DNA from 2 places in the Streptomyces solitudinis genome. Region 2 is predicted to be linked to the other one. Evidence: riboswitches for the same ligand, from Rfam matches in the RefSeq annotation. Region 2 holds a riboswitch; the other holds the start of a gene.

Region 1 (7,280 bases), on a different contig from region 2:
CTTTTGTCTCGCGGGATACGGGACGTCACGGGGTGCAGTCTTCCTGCTGAGCCCCGAAAAGCCCAAACCGCCGCCGTCGCGGTGCAGATGAACCGGGTTCCGGACCCGCCCGGTGCAGCGGGACGGCGGCGCTCACACCAGCGGGGTGAGGAAGCGGCGCAGGGCCTCCTCGCAGCCCACGGGGTCGGCGTTCCAGGAGCCCGCGTGCCGCCCGTGCCGGACCTCGCGCACGCCGACGAGGTCCGGGCGCCCGGCGGCGTAGGTGCAGGACGCGTCGTAGGAGGCGATCGTGTCGCCGGGGCCGTGCAGGATCAGCGTGGGCACCGCGAGCAGCCCGGGGTCGGCCGCCTCGTCCAGCCGCTCGGGGCACAGCCCGGCGCGGCCCTGTGCGGCGCGCACGGCCAGCGGGAGCAGCGGGCCGGGCGCGCGGCGGGCGGCCAGCGCGCGCAGGGTGCCGCGCCAGTCCAGGACGGGCGAGTCCAGGACGAGTCCGGCGATGTGGCCGCGCAGCTCGGAGCGGGCGGCGGTGTACAGGGCCATGGTGGCGCCGGTGGACCAGCCGAACAGCACGACGCGTTCGGCACCCTCCCGCACGGCGTGGCGCAGCGCCGCGTCCACGTCCCGCCACTCGGAGTCGCCGAAGTGCCCGACGCCGCAGGGCGCGGGCGGCGCGCCCGCGTCGCCCCGGTAGCCGAGGGACAGGACGGGGAACTGCATCCGGTGCAGGAACGGCATGGCGGCCACGGGGTGCTCGCGCGTGGTGCCCATGCCGTGCACGGCGATGACCCAGGTGTCGCGGGCGCCGGGCACGAACCAGCAGGGCAGCGCACCCAGCTCGCCGGGCACCCGGATGTCGGAGCAGTCCAGGCCGAGCGCCTCGTCGGGGGCGCCGGTGTGGATCTGCGGGGTGAGCCGGACCCGGGTGCCGGGGCGCAGGCTGCCCTCGGTGACCCGTACCAGGCGCCGCACGACGGTGTCCGCCGAACCCGGGGGGGTGCCGGGCGGCGGCCCGCCGGGCTCGAACCCGGCCTCCAGCACGTTGCCGACGACGGCGTGGCAGCCCGAGCCCGTCAGCCCGTAGGTCCCGGGCAGGAGGGAGTCCAGCGAGCGCGTCAGCGTGATCTGGCCGGCGGCGGTGGAGTGCACGGTCAGCATCGGCCCGTCGAAGCCGGGCGGCACCGACCGGCCGGTCTTCAGGGCGGCTCCCGCCGCGTACCGGCCGACCGCCACGGCGGCCCCGGCACCCAGCACGGTCGTGGAGGCGGCTACGGCCGCCGCGGTTCCCGTTCGCATCCCGTCCAGTGTGCGGGTACCGCCCGGCAGTCGGCCAGTGGGCGTCCCCGGACGGGTGACGGGGCCGGTTCACGCCGTCGGCGGCTGTCCGTAGCCGCGCAGCCGTTCCGCGACGGCGTCCAGTTCCCCGGGCGGAAGCAGCGCGGGACGGCCACCGGGCACGGAGGCCGCGGCGAGCCACACGCGGCACATCCACTCCAGCTGCGCGGTCCGGTCCAGGGCCTGCTCCAGGTCCCGGCCGTACACGACCGTGCCGTGGTTGCGCAGCAGACAGCCGCTGCGTCCGCGCAGGGCCGCCAGCACGTGGCCGGCCAGCTCGGCGGTGCCGTAGCGGGCGTACGGGGCGACCCGCACCGGGCCGCCGAGCGCGGCGGCCATGTAGTGCACGGCGGGCAGTTCGTCCACCAGGGTGGAGACGGCGGTGGCGTGCACGGCGTGGGTGTGCACGACGGCGGCGGCGTCGGTGTGCCGGTAGACCGCGAGGTGCAGGGGGAGTTCGCTGGTGGGCACCCGGTGCCCGGCGGCGGGCCGGCCGTCCAGGGTGACCGCGCACAGGTCGCCGGGGCCGAGCCGGTCGTAGGGGATGCCGCTCGGGGTGACCAGCACGGTGTCGCCGACGCGGGCCGAGACGTTGCCCGAGGTACCGGTGACCAGCCCGTCGGCGACGGTGCGCCGGGCGGTGGCGACGACGGCGCGCCAGGTCTCGGCCCAGCCGGGCGGCAGGGCCGCGGCCGTCCCCCGGTCCGGAGTGCGGGGCGCGTCCGGAGTGCGGGACGCGTCCGCCCCGGTGTGCCGGTCCCCGTCCGGCGGAGGGTCCGCGGGCCGTGCCGGGTGCCGGCCGGGGTGCTGCGCGTCGGACATGTGCCGTCCCTTCGTCCGGATGGGCGTGCCGCGGATGGGCGTGCCGCCCGCCCCGCCGGGCGGCGCGGGCGGCCGGACCAGGCAGCCGGACCGGGCGCTGCCGAAGGTTCCGGATCGGCCTCGGTTCGGGAAAGTCCGCCCTGCCCGGCGGCGTCGTGTGCGTGGTGCGTCAACCTAGCGCCGGACCGTCCCCCTCCGCCGTGACCTGCGTCTCCCGGGCTTCTTCCACCCCACTGCGACCAGGGCGGACGGGGGCCGCCCAGCGCTCCCCGCAGGGGGACACCCCGATGCCCTGCTCAGTTCACCTTCCGTTTACCCGACATCCTTAGGTTCACGACGCAACCTGACCGCCAAACTGATTGCCGGGTGAATGGAACACTTCACGCTGCTGATCGGGATCGTGATCGTCACGGCCCTGGTGTTCGACTTTACGAACGGCTTCCACGACACCGCCAACGCGATGGCCACCACGATCTCCACCGGGGCCATGAAGCCCAAGGCGGCGGTGACCATGTCGGCGGTCCTGAACCTCGTCGGGGCGTTCCTGTCCGTCGAGGTCGCCACGACCATCTCCAAGGGCATCATCGACGAGACGTCCGGCATCAGGCCCGAAGTGATCTTCGCGGGTCTCGTGGGCGCGATCCTGTGGAACCTGCTGACCTGGCTCGCCGGTCTGCCCTCCAGCTCCTCCATGGCGCTGTTCGGCGGTCTCATCGGGGCGACGATCGCCTCCGTCGGCATCGGGGCCGTCCACATGGACGCCGTGCTGAGCAAGGTCCTGATCCCCGCGTTCATCGCCCCGGTCGTCGCCGGTGTCGCCGCCATGCTGGCGACCCGGCTCACCTACCGCGCGGCCCGCCGCGCGGACCCGGAGAAGACCTCGCACGGCTACCGCGCCGGGCAGATCACCTCCGCCGCGCTGGTCTCCCTCGCGCACGGTACGAACGACGCGCAGAAGACCATGGGCGTGATGACCCTCGCGCTGATCTCCGGCGGCGTCCTCGGCGCCGACGCCGACCCGCCGATGTGGGTCATCGCCTCCGCCGGCATCGCGATCGCCCTGGGCACCTACCTGGGCGGCTGGCGCATCATCCGCACCATGGGCCGGGGCCTCACCGACATCCACGCGCCGCAGGGCTTCGCGGCACAGACCAGCTCGGCCGTCACCATCCTGGCCTCCTCGCACCTCGGCTTCTCGCTGTCCACCACCCAGGTCTGCTCGGGCTCGGTGATGGGCTCCGGGTACGGCCGCAAGGGCGGTGTGGTGCGCTGGAACACCGCGTACCGCATGTTCGCCGCCTGGGGGCTCACGCTCCCGGCCGCGGGCCTGGTGGCGGCGCTGGCCGCCCTGCTGGCCGAACGGGGCGACTGGGGCATCACCGTGGTCGCCGTCCTCTTCGTGGCCGCCTGCGCCGCGATCTGGACCGCCTCCCGGCGCGAGGTCGTCAGCCACCACAACGTGAACGACATGCCGCAGGAGGACCCGGGCGTGGTGACGAGCGCGGTGCAGGCCGTCAGCCCGCCGCCCCTCGGCGCCCCCCGCGACGAACGGGACCCGCTGGCCGGACAGGACGAGGCGCGGGACGCCGGGCACCGCTCCCCCACCGCCGTCTCCTGACCTCCGCCGGGACGGCCCCCGCACGGGCCGCCCCGGCAGACCCCCGACCTTCTCGTGACCCCCCGCACACCCGAGGACGTGACTTCCGATGGACATCGACTGGGCAGCTCTCGGCCAGGTCTTCGGCGTCAGCCTGCTGGCGACCGTCGCCCTGGTGGGCGTCTTCACCCTGGGCATCGTCAGCGGCTCCGCCCGCAGGACGGACGGCACCGTCCCGGTGCTCGCCCGCACCGGCGCCTACGCCGCCTACGCGGCGTGCGCCGCGGCCGTCGCCTTCGGCATCTACACGATCGCCGCCTGAGCGCGGCACCCCGCAGCAGCCGGTGAGGGGCACGGGCGGCGCCCGTGCCCCTCACCGGCGCGCCCGCGCACGCCCGCGCCGTGTGCCACCTCACACTCCGTCACCGCAGGTCAGGGCGGAGTTGACGGCTCTGCGCGGCCGTGGTGGACTTCGGCCCGTTGCCACACGGCGGCAGGAGAGGAAGCCGGTGCGAATCCGGCGCGGTCCCGCCACTGTCACCGGGGAGCACTCCCCCACCGAGCGTCACGGCCCGCGAGCAGGGCTGGAAGGCCGGGGGAGCTGTAGATCCGGGAGCCAGGAGACTCTCACCGCCGGTCACGTCGAGCCAGGGCGAGGACCCTGAGTGAGGACACACCGCCATGCCCGGCATTCCCCTGCCCCCAGACCCAGCGACCCCTCCGGGAGTGAGCGCGGGCTGACGGCGCCATGGGTTTCTCCCCTTCCGGCGCCGTGCTGGGCCACCTCTGCGACGCGCTCGCCGGTGACCCGCGCCGTGCCCACCCCGTCGCCGCGTTCGGACGGGCCGCCGCGGCGGCCGAGCGCCGCCTGTGGCGCGACCACCGGGCGGCCGGGGCCGCGCACACGGTGCTGTGCGCGGGCGGCGTCGCCGCCGCCACCGCCGCGCTGGCCCGCGCCGCGGGCCGGCGGCGGGCCGCGGACACCGCCCTCACCGCCGCCGTCACCTGGGCCGTGCTGGGCGGCACGTCCCTGGCGCGGGAGGCCCGCGCCGTCGCTGACGCGCTGACGGCCGGGAACGTCGGGGCCGCCCGCGCCCGGCTGCCGCACCTGTGCGGCCGCGATCCGCAGGCGCTCGACGCGGACGGCATCGCCCGCGCGGTCGTGGAGTCCGTCGCCGAGAACACCTCCGACGCGGTGGTCGGCGCCCTGGTGTGGGGCGCGCTCGCCGGGGTGCCGGGGATGGCGGCGTTCCGCGCGGTGAACACGCTGGACGCCATGGTGGGGCACCGCTCGCCGCGCTACCTGCGCTTCGGCTGGGCGGCGGCGCGCCTGGACGACGCCGCCGGGTGGCCCGGCTCCCGGCTCACCGCCGCCCTGGCCGCGGTGCTCGGGCCGGACCGGGCCGGTGCCGTGCGGGCCTGGCGCGCGGACGCGCAGCGGCACCCCTCGCCCAACGCCGGGCCCGTGGAGGCCGCGTTCGCCGGAGCGCTGGGCGTGCGGCTCGGCGGCACGCTCTCCTACGGCGGGCGCGTCGAGCACCGTCCCGTCCTGAACGCCGCCGGGCGCGCCGTGGCGGTCGCCGACATCGAGCGGGCGGTGCGGCTCTCGCGCCGCGTGGGCGCCCTGGCCCTGGCGGTCGCGCTGACCGGACGGGCGGCCGGGCAGGCTGCCGGACGGGCGGCTGCCGGACGGGCCGCGGGCGGGCACGGAGGGCGGCGTCATGGCCGGCTCTGAACCGGGCGGCGCCCTGCTGGTGGCGGGCACGACGTCCGACGCGGGCAAGAGCGTCGTCACGGCGGGCATCTGCCGCTGGCTGGCCCGCCAGGGGCTGAAGGTGGCGCCCTTCAAGGCGCAGAACATGTCGCTCAACTCCTTCGTCACCCGGGACGGCGCGGAGATCGGGCGGGCGCAGGCCATGCAGGCCGCCGCCGCCCGCACCGAGCCGAGCGCGCTGATGAACCCGGTGCTGCTCAAGCCGGGCGGCGACCGCACCAGCCAGGTCGTGCTGCTGGGCCGGGCCGTCGGGGAGCTGAGCGCGCGCGGCTACCACGGCGGGCGCGCGCAGCGGCTGCTGGGCACGGTGACGGAGTGCCTGGCCGAGCTGCGCCGCACGCACGACGCGGTGATCTGCGAGGGCGCGGGCAGTCCGGCCGAGATCAACCTGCGCCGCACCGACATCGTCAACATGGCGCTGGCCCGCGCCGCCCGGCTGCCGGTCGTCGTCGTGGGCGACATCGACCGCGGCGGGGTGTTCGCGTCCTTCTTCGGGACGACGGCGCTGCTGTCCGCCGAGGACCAGGCGCTGGTCGCCGGGTACCTCGTCAACAAGTTCCGCGGTGACGTCTCGCTGCTGGAGCCGGGGCTGGACATGCTGCACCGGCTCACCGGGCGGCCGACCCTCGGGGTGCTGCCGTTCCGGCACGGCCTGGGCATCGACGAGGAGGACGGGCTGCGCGTCTCGCTGCGCGGCACCGTGCGCGAATCGGCGACCGCGCCGCCGCACGGCCGGGACGTGCTGCGCGTCGCGGTGCTGCCGGTGCCGCTCATGTCGAACTTCACCGACGTCGACGCGCTGGCCGCCGAGCCGGGCGTGGTCGTGCGGTTCTGCGACCGCCCCGAGGAGCTGGCCGACGCCGACCTCGTGGTGGTGCCCGGCACGCGGGGCACCGTGGGCGCGCTGCGCTGGCTGCGCGACCGGGGGCTGGCGGCGGCGCTGGCCCGCCGCGCCGCGCAGGGCCGCCCGGTGCTGGGGATCTGCGGCGGCTACCAGCTCCTCGGGCAGCGCGTCGAGGACGACGTCGAGTCCCGCGCCGGGGTGGTGGAGGGGCTCGGGCTGCTGCCGGTGCGGGTGCGCTTCCACCGCGAGAAGACCCTCGCCCGGCCGACGGGGACGGCGCTGGGCGAAGCCGTCGAGGGGTACGAGATCCACCACGGCGTCGCCGACGTGCTCGGTGGCGAGCCGTTCCTGGACGGCTGCCGGGCCGGATCGGTGTGGGGCACGCACTGGCACGGCTCGCTGGAGAGCGACGCCTTCCGGCGCGCCTTCCTGCGCCGGGTGGCCGCCGACACCGGGCGCGCCTTCGTCCCCGCGCCGGACACCGCGTTCGCCGCCCTGCGGGAGGAGCAGCTCGACCGGCTGGGCGACCTGATCGAAGAACACGCCGACACCGCGGCCCTGCTGCGGCTCATCGAGGACGGCGCGCCCGCGGGCCTGCCGTTCGTACCGCCGGGAGCACCCTCATGAGCACCGTCACCCTGCTGTCCACCGCCGACACGGACCTGCTGGCCGCCCGCGCCTCGGGCGCCGCCTACCGCATCGCCAACCCCACCCGCGTGGACGTCGCCGAGGAGCTGCCGGGGCTGCTGGCCGGCACCGACCTGGTCGTCGTCCGGCTGCTCGGCGGGAAGCGCGCCTGGGAGGACGGGCTGGCCGCCCTGCGGGCGTCCGGGCTGCCCACCGTGCTGCTCGGCGGGGAGTCCGTGCCGGACGCCGAGCTGATGGCCGAGTCCAGCGTCCCGGCCGGGGTG
Region 2 (7,280 bases):
CATCACCGGCCTGAACCGGCCCAGCGCCGAGATGCACGACAAGCTCGCAGGCGAACTCTCCGCCCACTGATCCGCCCGTCCCGCCCGCCGGGACGGCGGGGGGCGGGCGGGACGGACTCCCCGGGCCGGGCCGGGGCGGTCAGGCGTCGATGATCACCGGAATGATGAGGGGCTTGCGGCGGTGTGTCCGGAACGCCCAGGAGGCGACGGCGCGGGCGATGAGCTGTTCGAGCTGGTGGGCGTCCCCGACGCCCTCCTCCGCCGCCTTGGCCAGCGTCTTCTCGATCACCGGGACGACCGGCTCGAAGGTGGCGTCGTCGTGCACGAAACCGCGGGCCAGGAAGTCGGGGGCCTCGGCGAGGGCACCGGTGTCGGCGTCGACGATCGCCACCACCGTGACCACGCCCTCCTCCGCGAGGGCGACGCGGTCCTTCAGCGACGCCTCGGTGGCACCGCCGACCGTCATGCCGTCCACGTAGACGTTGCCCGCCGGTACCTTCCCGGTGATCGAGGCACGGCCGTCCACCAGGTCCACCACCACGCCGTCCTCGGCGATGACGACCCGCTCGGGAGCGACCCCGGTCTGGATGGCCAGGTCGGCGTTGGCCCTCAGGTGGCGCCACTCGCCGTGCACGGGCATGACGTTGCGGGGCCTGACGATGTTGTAGCAGTAGACGAGTTCCCCGGCGCTGGCGTGCCCGGAGACGTGCACCTTGGCGTTGCCCTTGTGGACGACGTTGGCGCCCCACCGGGTCAGGCCGTTGATGACCCGGTAGATCGCGTTCTCGTTGCCCGGGATCAGGGAGCTGGCCAGCAGGACGGTGTCGCCCTTGCCGACCCGGATCGTGTGGTCCCGGTTGGCCATGCGGGAGAGCGCGGCCATCGGCTCACCCTGCGAACCGGTGCACACCAGGGTCACCTTGCTGTCCGGCAGCTTCTCCAGTTCCTTGAGGCTCACGACCAGGCCGGACGGCACGCGCAGGTAGCCCAGGTCCCGGGCGATGCCCATGTTGCGGACCATCGACCTGCCCACGAAGGCGACCTTGCGGCCGTGCTGGTGGGCCGCGTCCAGCACCTGCTGGATGCGGTGCACGTGGCTGGCGAAGCTGGAGACGATGACGCGCCGCGGGGCGGTGCGCATCACCTGCTCGATCGCCGGGTTCAGGTCCCGTTCGGAGGTGGTGAAGCCGGGCACCTCGGCGTTGGTGGAGTCGGTCAGGAACAGATCGACGCCCTCCTCGCCGAGGCGGGCGAAGGCGCGCAGGTCGGTGATGCGCTCGTCCAGCGGGAACTGGTCCATCTTGAAGTCACCGGTGTGCAGGACCATCCCGGCCCGGGTGCGGATCGCGACCGCGAGACTGTCCGGAATGGAGTGGTTGACCGCCACGAACTCGCAGTCGAACGGGCCGAAACCGCGGCGGTCGCCCTCCCGCACCCGCGCGGTGCGCGGTTTGATGCCGTGTTCCTTGAGCTTCGCCTCCAGGAAGGCCAGTGTCAGCTTCGAGCCGACGACGGGGATGTCGGGGCGTTCGCGCAGCAGGTAGGGGACGCCGCCGATGTGGTCCTCGTGGCCGTGGGTCAGCACCACGGCGACGACGTCGTCCAGCCGGTCGCGGATCGAGGTGAAGTCCGGCAGGATCACGTCCACGCCGGGCTGGTTCTCCTCGGGGAACAGCACGCCGCAGTCGACGATGAGCAGCTTGCCCGCATGCTCGAAGACGGTCATGTTGCGGCCGATCTCCCCCAGGCCGCCCAGGGCGACCACCCTCAGACCTCCCTCGGGCAGAGGTTTCGCGGGCTTCAGTTCGGGATGCGGATGACTCATACCTTGACGCTACCGGAGGGTTGACCGCCGCGGGCACCCGGCTCGGACCGGGCCCCGCCGTGTCGCCGCGAGGTGCGCGGGGGCGGGCAGGTCTTCGGGCGTGCGGGCGCCCGCACGACGCGTTGCGCGCCCGGCACGCCCCGGGTACCACGCGCGGTGCGTCGCGGTCGGGGACGGGAGGGGCGAGCCCGGGCGCGGGGCGTACGGCCCGGTCGGCACGCCCTATGCCTTCGATGCGAGGAAACGTACTATCACCAGGTCATCACCGCGACGGGAGACAGGAAGCCGGTGCGAGTCCGGCGCGGTCCCGCCACTGTGACCGGGGAGTGGAACCCTTCGCATGCCACTGCGCGCCGCGCGGGAAGGCAGGGGGAACGTCGATCCGGGAGTCAGGACACTGGCTCGTCGCGGGCCCGGTCCGAGGAGCGCGGACTCCCCAGGAGGCTTCACGTGTCCACCGCCCATGCGCGTCTCCGTTTTCTCTCCCCCGCCCGGCGGCGCCGGCGCGCTTTATGCCCCGCGGCAGCGGCCGTCGCCCTGTCGGCCCTCCTGACCGCCGGCTGCGGCACGTCCGACGACGCCGGCGGCCCGGCCCGGAGCGCGGGGCCCGCGGTCTCGTCGTCCGGGGGCTTCCCCGTCACGGTCGACAACTGCGGTGTGACCACGACCTACGAGCAGCCGCCGTCGCGGGTGGTCACCATCCACCAGCACCCGACGGAGCTGCTGCTGGCCCTCGGGCTGAAGGACCGCATGGTCGGCACCGCCTTCCCCGACTCGGCCGTCCTGCCCGAGCTGCGGGAGGACTACGAGGCGATCCCGGAACTGGCCCCCAGGGAACCGTCGTTCGAGACCGTCCTGGAAGCCGGGCCCGACCTTGTCTACGGCGGCTACGGCAGCGCGTTCGCCGAGAACGAGGGCCGCTCCCGCGAGGCGTTCGCCGACGCCGGCATCGACACCCACCTCAACCGCGAGTACTGCGGACAGGAGCAGGTGACGATGGAGGACGTCTACGCAGAAATCCACACCGTCGGCGCGGTCTTCGGCGTCTCCGACCGTGCCGACGAGCTGGTCGCCGAGCTCCGGGGACGGGTCGGTGAGGCCACCGCAGCCGTCGAAGGCAAGGCCGCCGTGCCCGTCTTCGTGTACAACAGCGGCGACAGGGCCGCCTACACCGCGGGCGGCAGGAGCCTGGGCACCGAGCTGATCCGGCTGGCCGGAGGCCGGAACGTCTTCGCCGACCTCGACGAGGTCTTCGGTGACGTCTCCTGGGAGCAGGTCGTCGAACGCGAGCCCGAGGTCATCGCCGTCTACGACTACCCCGGCGCCGGAAGCGTCGAGCAGAAGAAGGAGTTCCTGCTCTCCCAGCCCGCCCTCGCCGAGGTGCCCGCCATCCGGAACCAGCGGTTCGTCGTCCTTCCGCTGACCGCGACGCTGGTCGGCATCCGCTCGGCGTACACGGTCGGGGACCTGGCCCGCGGGCTGCACCCCGAAAGCTTCCGGTGACGGCTCCCGCCACGGACCAGCGGTCCCGGGCCCCCGTCCGCCACCCGTCCCCGGGCCGGCGGCGGACCGGCCGGTGGCCCCTGGCCGTCACGCTGCTCGTCCTCACGGCCCTGCTGGTGTCATCGGCCACCGTCGGCCTGGCCATCGGCTCGGTGCACGTGCCGCCCGGGCAGGTGTGGGGGATCGTCACCCACGCGCTGGGTGCCGACGGGGCGGAGCCCGGCTGGTCCCGGGCGCGGGAGACCATCGTGCTGGACGTGCGGGCCCCGCGCGTGCTGCTCGGTGCCGTCACCGGCGCCGGGCTCGCGGTGGTGGGAACCGCCATGCAGGCCCTGGTCCGCAACCCGCTCGCCGAGCCGTACCTGCTGGGGGTGTCCTCCGGCGCGTCCCTCGGTGCGGTCGTGGTGATCGTGTCCGGTGTGACCCTGTTCGGACCGGTGTCCCTCCCGGCGGCCGCCTTCGCGGGCGCGCTCGGCGCGCTGCTGCTCGTGTACGCCACGGCCCGTACCGGCGGCCGGATCACGTCGGTCCGGCTCATCCTGTCCGGCGTGGCCGTCGCGTCGGTCCTCACCGCGGTGCTGAACCTGCTCCTGCTCACCACCGGCCGGGGCAATGAGGCCCGCGCGGTCCTCGCCTGGACCCTCGGCGGTCTCGGCGGCGTCAGCTGGGGCACCCTGTGGCTGCCCAGCGCGGCCCTGCTGCTGGGCGTCGCCGTCCTCCTGGTGCAGGCGCGCAACCTGAACCTGCTCCTGGCCGGCGAGGAGGCCGCGGCCACGCTGGGGCTGGACGTGGCCCGCTTCCGCGCCCGCATGTTCGTCCTGCTCTCCCTCGTCACCGGCGTGCTGGTCGCGGCGGCCGGGCCCATCGGCTTCGTCGGGCTGATGCTGCCGCACATCGTGCGCCTCTTCGTCGGCGGCGACCACCGCCGGGTGCTGCCGACGGCCGCCCTCGGCGGAGCGGTCTTCCTCATCTGGGCCGACATCGCCGCCCGCACCGTCGCCGCGCCGATGGAGATCCCCGTCGGCGTGCTGACGGCCCTGTGCGGCGGCCCGTTCTTCCTGTGGCTGATGCGCCGGGACGCCCGGCGGCACACCGACCGAGGAGTGGCATGACCGCGGCCGAACTCGTCGTGGACGGCGTCGTCCTCACCGCCGGAGCACGCCGGCTGGTGGAGGACGTCTCCCTGACCGCCCGCCCGGGTGAGGTGATCGGCCTGGTCGGCCCCAACGGCAGCGGCAAGTCCAGCCTGCTGCGCGCCGTCTACCGCGTGCTGCGCCCCGCGGCCGGGCAGGTCCGCGTCGACGGCGCCGACACCTGGTCGCTGCCGGCGCGGCGGCTGGCCCGCACCGTCGCGGCGGTGGTCCAGGAGACGGGCGCCGACATCGACCTCACGGTCCGTGAGGTCGTCGCGATGGGCCGCACTCCGCACAAGCGGCTGCTCTCCGGCGACACCGCCGAGGACGCCGCGGTGATCGCGTCCGCGCTCACCGCGGTGGACGCCGTCGGCCTGGCCGACCGCTCCTTCGGCCTCCTCTCCGGCGGCGAACGCCAGCGCGTGCTCATCGCCCGCGCCCTCGCCCAGCGGCCTGCCCTCCTGGTGCTCGACGAGCCGACCAACCACCTCGACATACGCCACCAGCTGGACGTTCTCGGCGCGCTGCGGCGGCTGACCGCCACCGTCCTGGTGGCGCTGCACGACCTCAACCTGGCCGCGTACTACTGCGACCGGCTCTACGTCCTGTGCGAGGGGCGGGTCACCGCGTCGGGCCCGCCCGCCGAGATCCTCACCCCCCGGCTGCTGGCCGAGGTCTACGGGGTGGCGAGCGAGGTCGTCCTCCATCCGCGCACGGGCGCGCCCCAGGTGACCTTCCTCCCCGGAAGCCGCCCCACGAGCTGACGCGCCCCGCAGACCGCGGCGCTCCGTCCCGCGGCGCGGCGCCCGGGTGTCTATACGATGTCCGCCCGGGCAACGGACGTCTGCGGAAGGGAGACAGGGCATGGTGGACCACCCGCAGCGCCCCCGGCGGCGGAGGCAGGGCGAGCTGGAGGCACTGGTCCTGGCGGCGCTGCGTGAGGCCGACGGCCCGGCGACCGCGGGCTGGGTGCAGGAGCGCCTGGGCGAGGACCTCGCCTACACCACGGTCATCACGATCCTGACCCGCCTGCTGGCCAAGGGCATGGTCACCCGGGAGCGGGCGGGCCGGTCCTTCGCCTGGACACCCGCGTCGGACCAGGCCGGCCTGGCCGCACGGAAGATGCGCAAGGTCCTGGACGCCGAGAGTGACCGGGAAGCGGTGCTGGCACGCTTCGTCACCGGACTCGGCCCGGACGACGAGCGGCTGCTGCGCGGGCTGCTGACCTCACCGCGGAGCGGAAGGGAACCCCGGGCCGGCGGGGAAGGCTGACCTCGCATGGGAGTCTTCGTCTTCCTCCCGCTGGTCCTGCCGCTCACGGCGTGGCCGATCGCGCGCCTGGCGGAGCAGCATCTGCATCCACGCGCCGCGACCAGGCTGCTGACGGTGGTGGCGGCGGTCATGGCCGTGTGCAGCACGGTGTGCCTGGGGCTGGTCATGGTGGTCGGCACCGCCCAGCTGCCCGGCAATCCGCTGCCCGACGGGTGGTCCGACGCGGAGGTGCGGGAGGCGGTCCCGTACGACGAGGTCGCCGGCAGGGCGGCCATCCCCGCGCTCGTCGCGGTGGTCGTCGCCTGCGGACGCCTGCTGTGGCGGCACGGCCGCGTGCGCCACCGCGCCCACCGCGCGCTGACCGGCCTGCCGGGAACGCGGGTGGCCGTCCTGCCCGACGCCCTCCCGTACGCGTACGCGCTCCCCGGGAGCGGCCCGGGCCGCGTGGTGGTGACCACGGCGCTGCTCGGCTGCCTCGAACCCGCCGAGCGTCGTGCGCTGTTCGCCCATGAGCGGGCGCATCTGGCAGCCCGGCACCACCGCTTCCTGCTCACCGTGCGACTGGCCGCGCGTGCCAACCCGTTCCTCTGGCCGCTGCGCACGGCGGTGTCGTACACGACGGAGCGGTGGGCGGACGAGGACGCGGCCCACGCGGTCGGCGACCGCCGGACGGTGGCCCGCGCGATCGGCAAGGCCGCTCTCGTGTCGCATGGCGCCCCGGCGCCCACGTTCGCGGGCTTCGCGGCACCGGGGCCGGTCCCGCGCCGGGTGGCGGCGCTGCTGGGACCGGCACCGGCGGCGCGCCGCTGGCCGTCGGCGTTCACGTCGGTGGGGCTGGCCACGTGGGGTGCGGCGGCGGGCACCGCCGCGTCGGCGATGTCGTCGGCGAACTCCGCGGTCACCATGATCGTCATCCTGCACGCGGCGACGCCCCTCTGAACCGGTGCGGACGGCCCACCGGTCAGCCCGGCGTGGTAGCAAGCGTCGCCGGTGCCCGGCGACCGCGTCCGGCCGGGCCCGGTCACCGCGTTGGACGCCGAGCTGCGCGGACTCCCCGCCTCTGCGGCGCGGCTGAAGCCGTTCGGTACGCTCCCGGCATGCGCGTACCCCGCCCGCACCCGGCCTGTCCCGACGGCACCGCGCCGCAGGGGCCGCCGCGCTCGGCACGGAGCGCGGTCCGCCGGCGGGAAGGCTCCGCCGGATGACCGGCGGTGGCGGCCTGGGCAGGACCGCGCCCTGGCTGGCCGCCTTCACCGCGGAGGGCCGGGGCTTGCAGAGCCTCACTGTCGGCGCCCTGTTCACCGGTGTACCGACCGGGCTGTTCGGGCTCGGCGTGCTGCTGGCCTGGCAGCTCCGCGTGGGCCCCGGCCTGCGCCGCCAGGTCGCGCCCGTCGCTCTGGCCGCCACGGTCCTGATCGCGGTGGCCGCGCCGTTCGTCTGGCGGGTGCCGGACGACGCCCGGGGCCCGATGCCGCCGCTGTACTCCGGGGACCTCGGCGCCGGCCCGGGCGTCTGCCGCTCTGCTTCTTCCTGCCGTCACACGGCCG

What was found. A riboswitch is a leader RNA that binds a small molecule or an ion and turns the genes downstream of it on or off. The one in region 2 is predicted to bind cobalamin.
Region 1: it holds a riboswitch for cobalamin, as region 2 does, so the genes downstream of both, V1J52_RS20870 (cobalamin biosynthesis protein) here and V1J52_RS03145 (ABC transporter substrate-binding protein) in region 2, are expected to answer to the same signal.

The regions. Positions count from the first base shown of each region.
Region 1 covers NZ_JAZDCW010000008.1:208,863-216,142, reverse strand. The annotation lists gene V1J52_RS20895 (hypothetical protein) at 1-29, opposite strand, end outside; gene V1J52_RS20890 (alpha/beta hydrolase) at 133-1,293, opposite strand; gene V1J52_RS20885 (class II aldolase/adducin family protein) at 1,363-2,154, opposite strand; gene V1J52_RS20880 (inorganic phosphate transporter) at 2,525-3,772, shown strand; gene V1J52_RS20875 (hypothetical protein) at 3,861-4,073, shown strand; cobalamin riboswitch at 4,252-4,377, shown strand; gene V1J52_RS20870 (cobalamin biosynthesis protein) at 4,500-5,486, shown strand; gene V1J52_RS20865 (cobyric acid synthase) at 5,473-6,996, shown strand; gene cobN (cobaltochelatase subunit CobN) at 6,993-7,280, shown strand, end outside.
Region 2 covers NZ_JAZDCW010000001.1:747,849-755,128, reverse strand. The annotation lists gene V1J52_RS03155 (SulP family inorganic anion transporter) at 1-70, shown strand, start outside; gene V1J52_RS03150 (ribonuclease J) at 140-1,825, opposite strand; cobalamin riboswitch at 2,065-2,245, shown strand; gene V1J52_RS03145 (ABC transporter substrate-binding protein) at 2,276-3,328, shown strand; gene V1J52_RS03140 (FecCD family ABC transporter permease) at 3,325-4,440, shown strand; gene V1J52_RS03135 (ABC transporter ATP-binding protein) at 4,437-5,225, shown strand; gene V1J52_RS03130 (BlaI/MecI/CopY family transcriptional regulator) at 5,326-5,733, shown strand; gene V1J52_RS03125 (M56 family metallopeptidase) at 5,740-6,672, shown strand; gene V1J52_RS03120 (hypothetical protein) at 6,935-7,280, shown strand, end outside.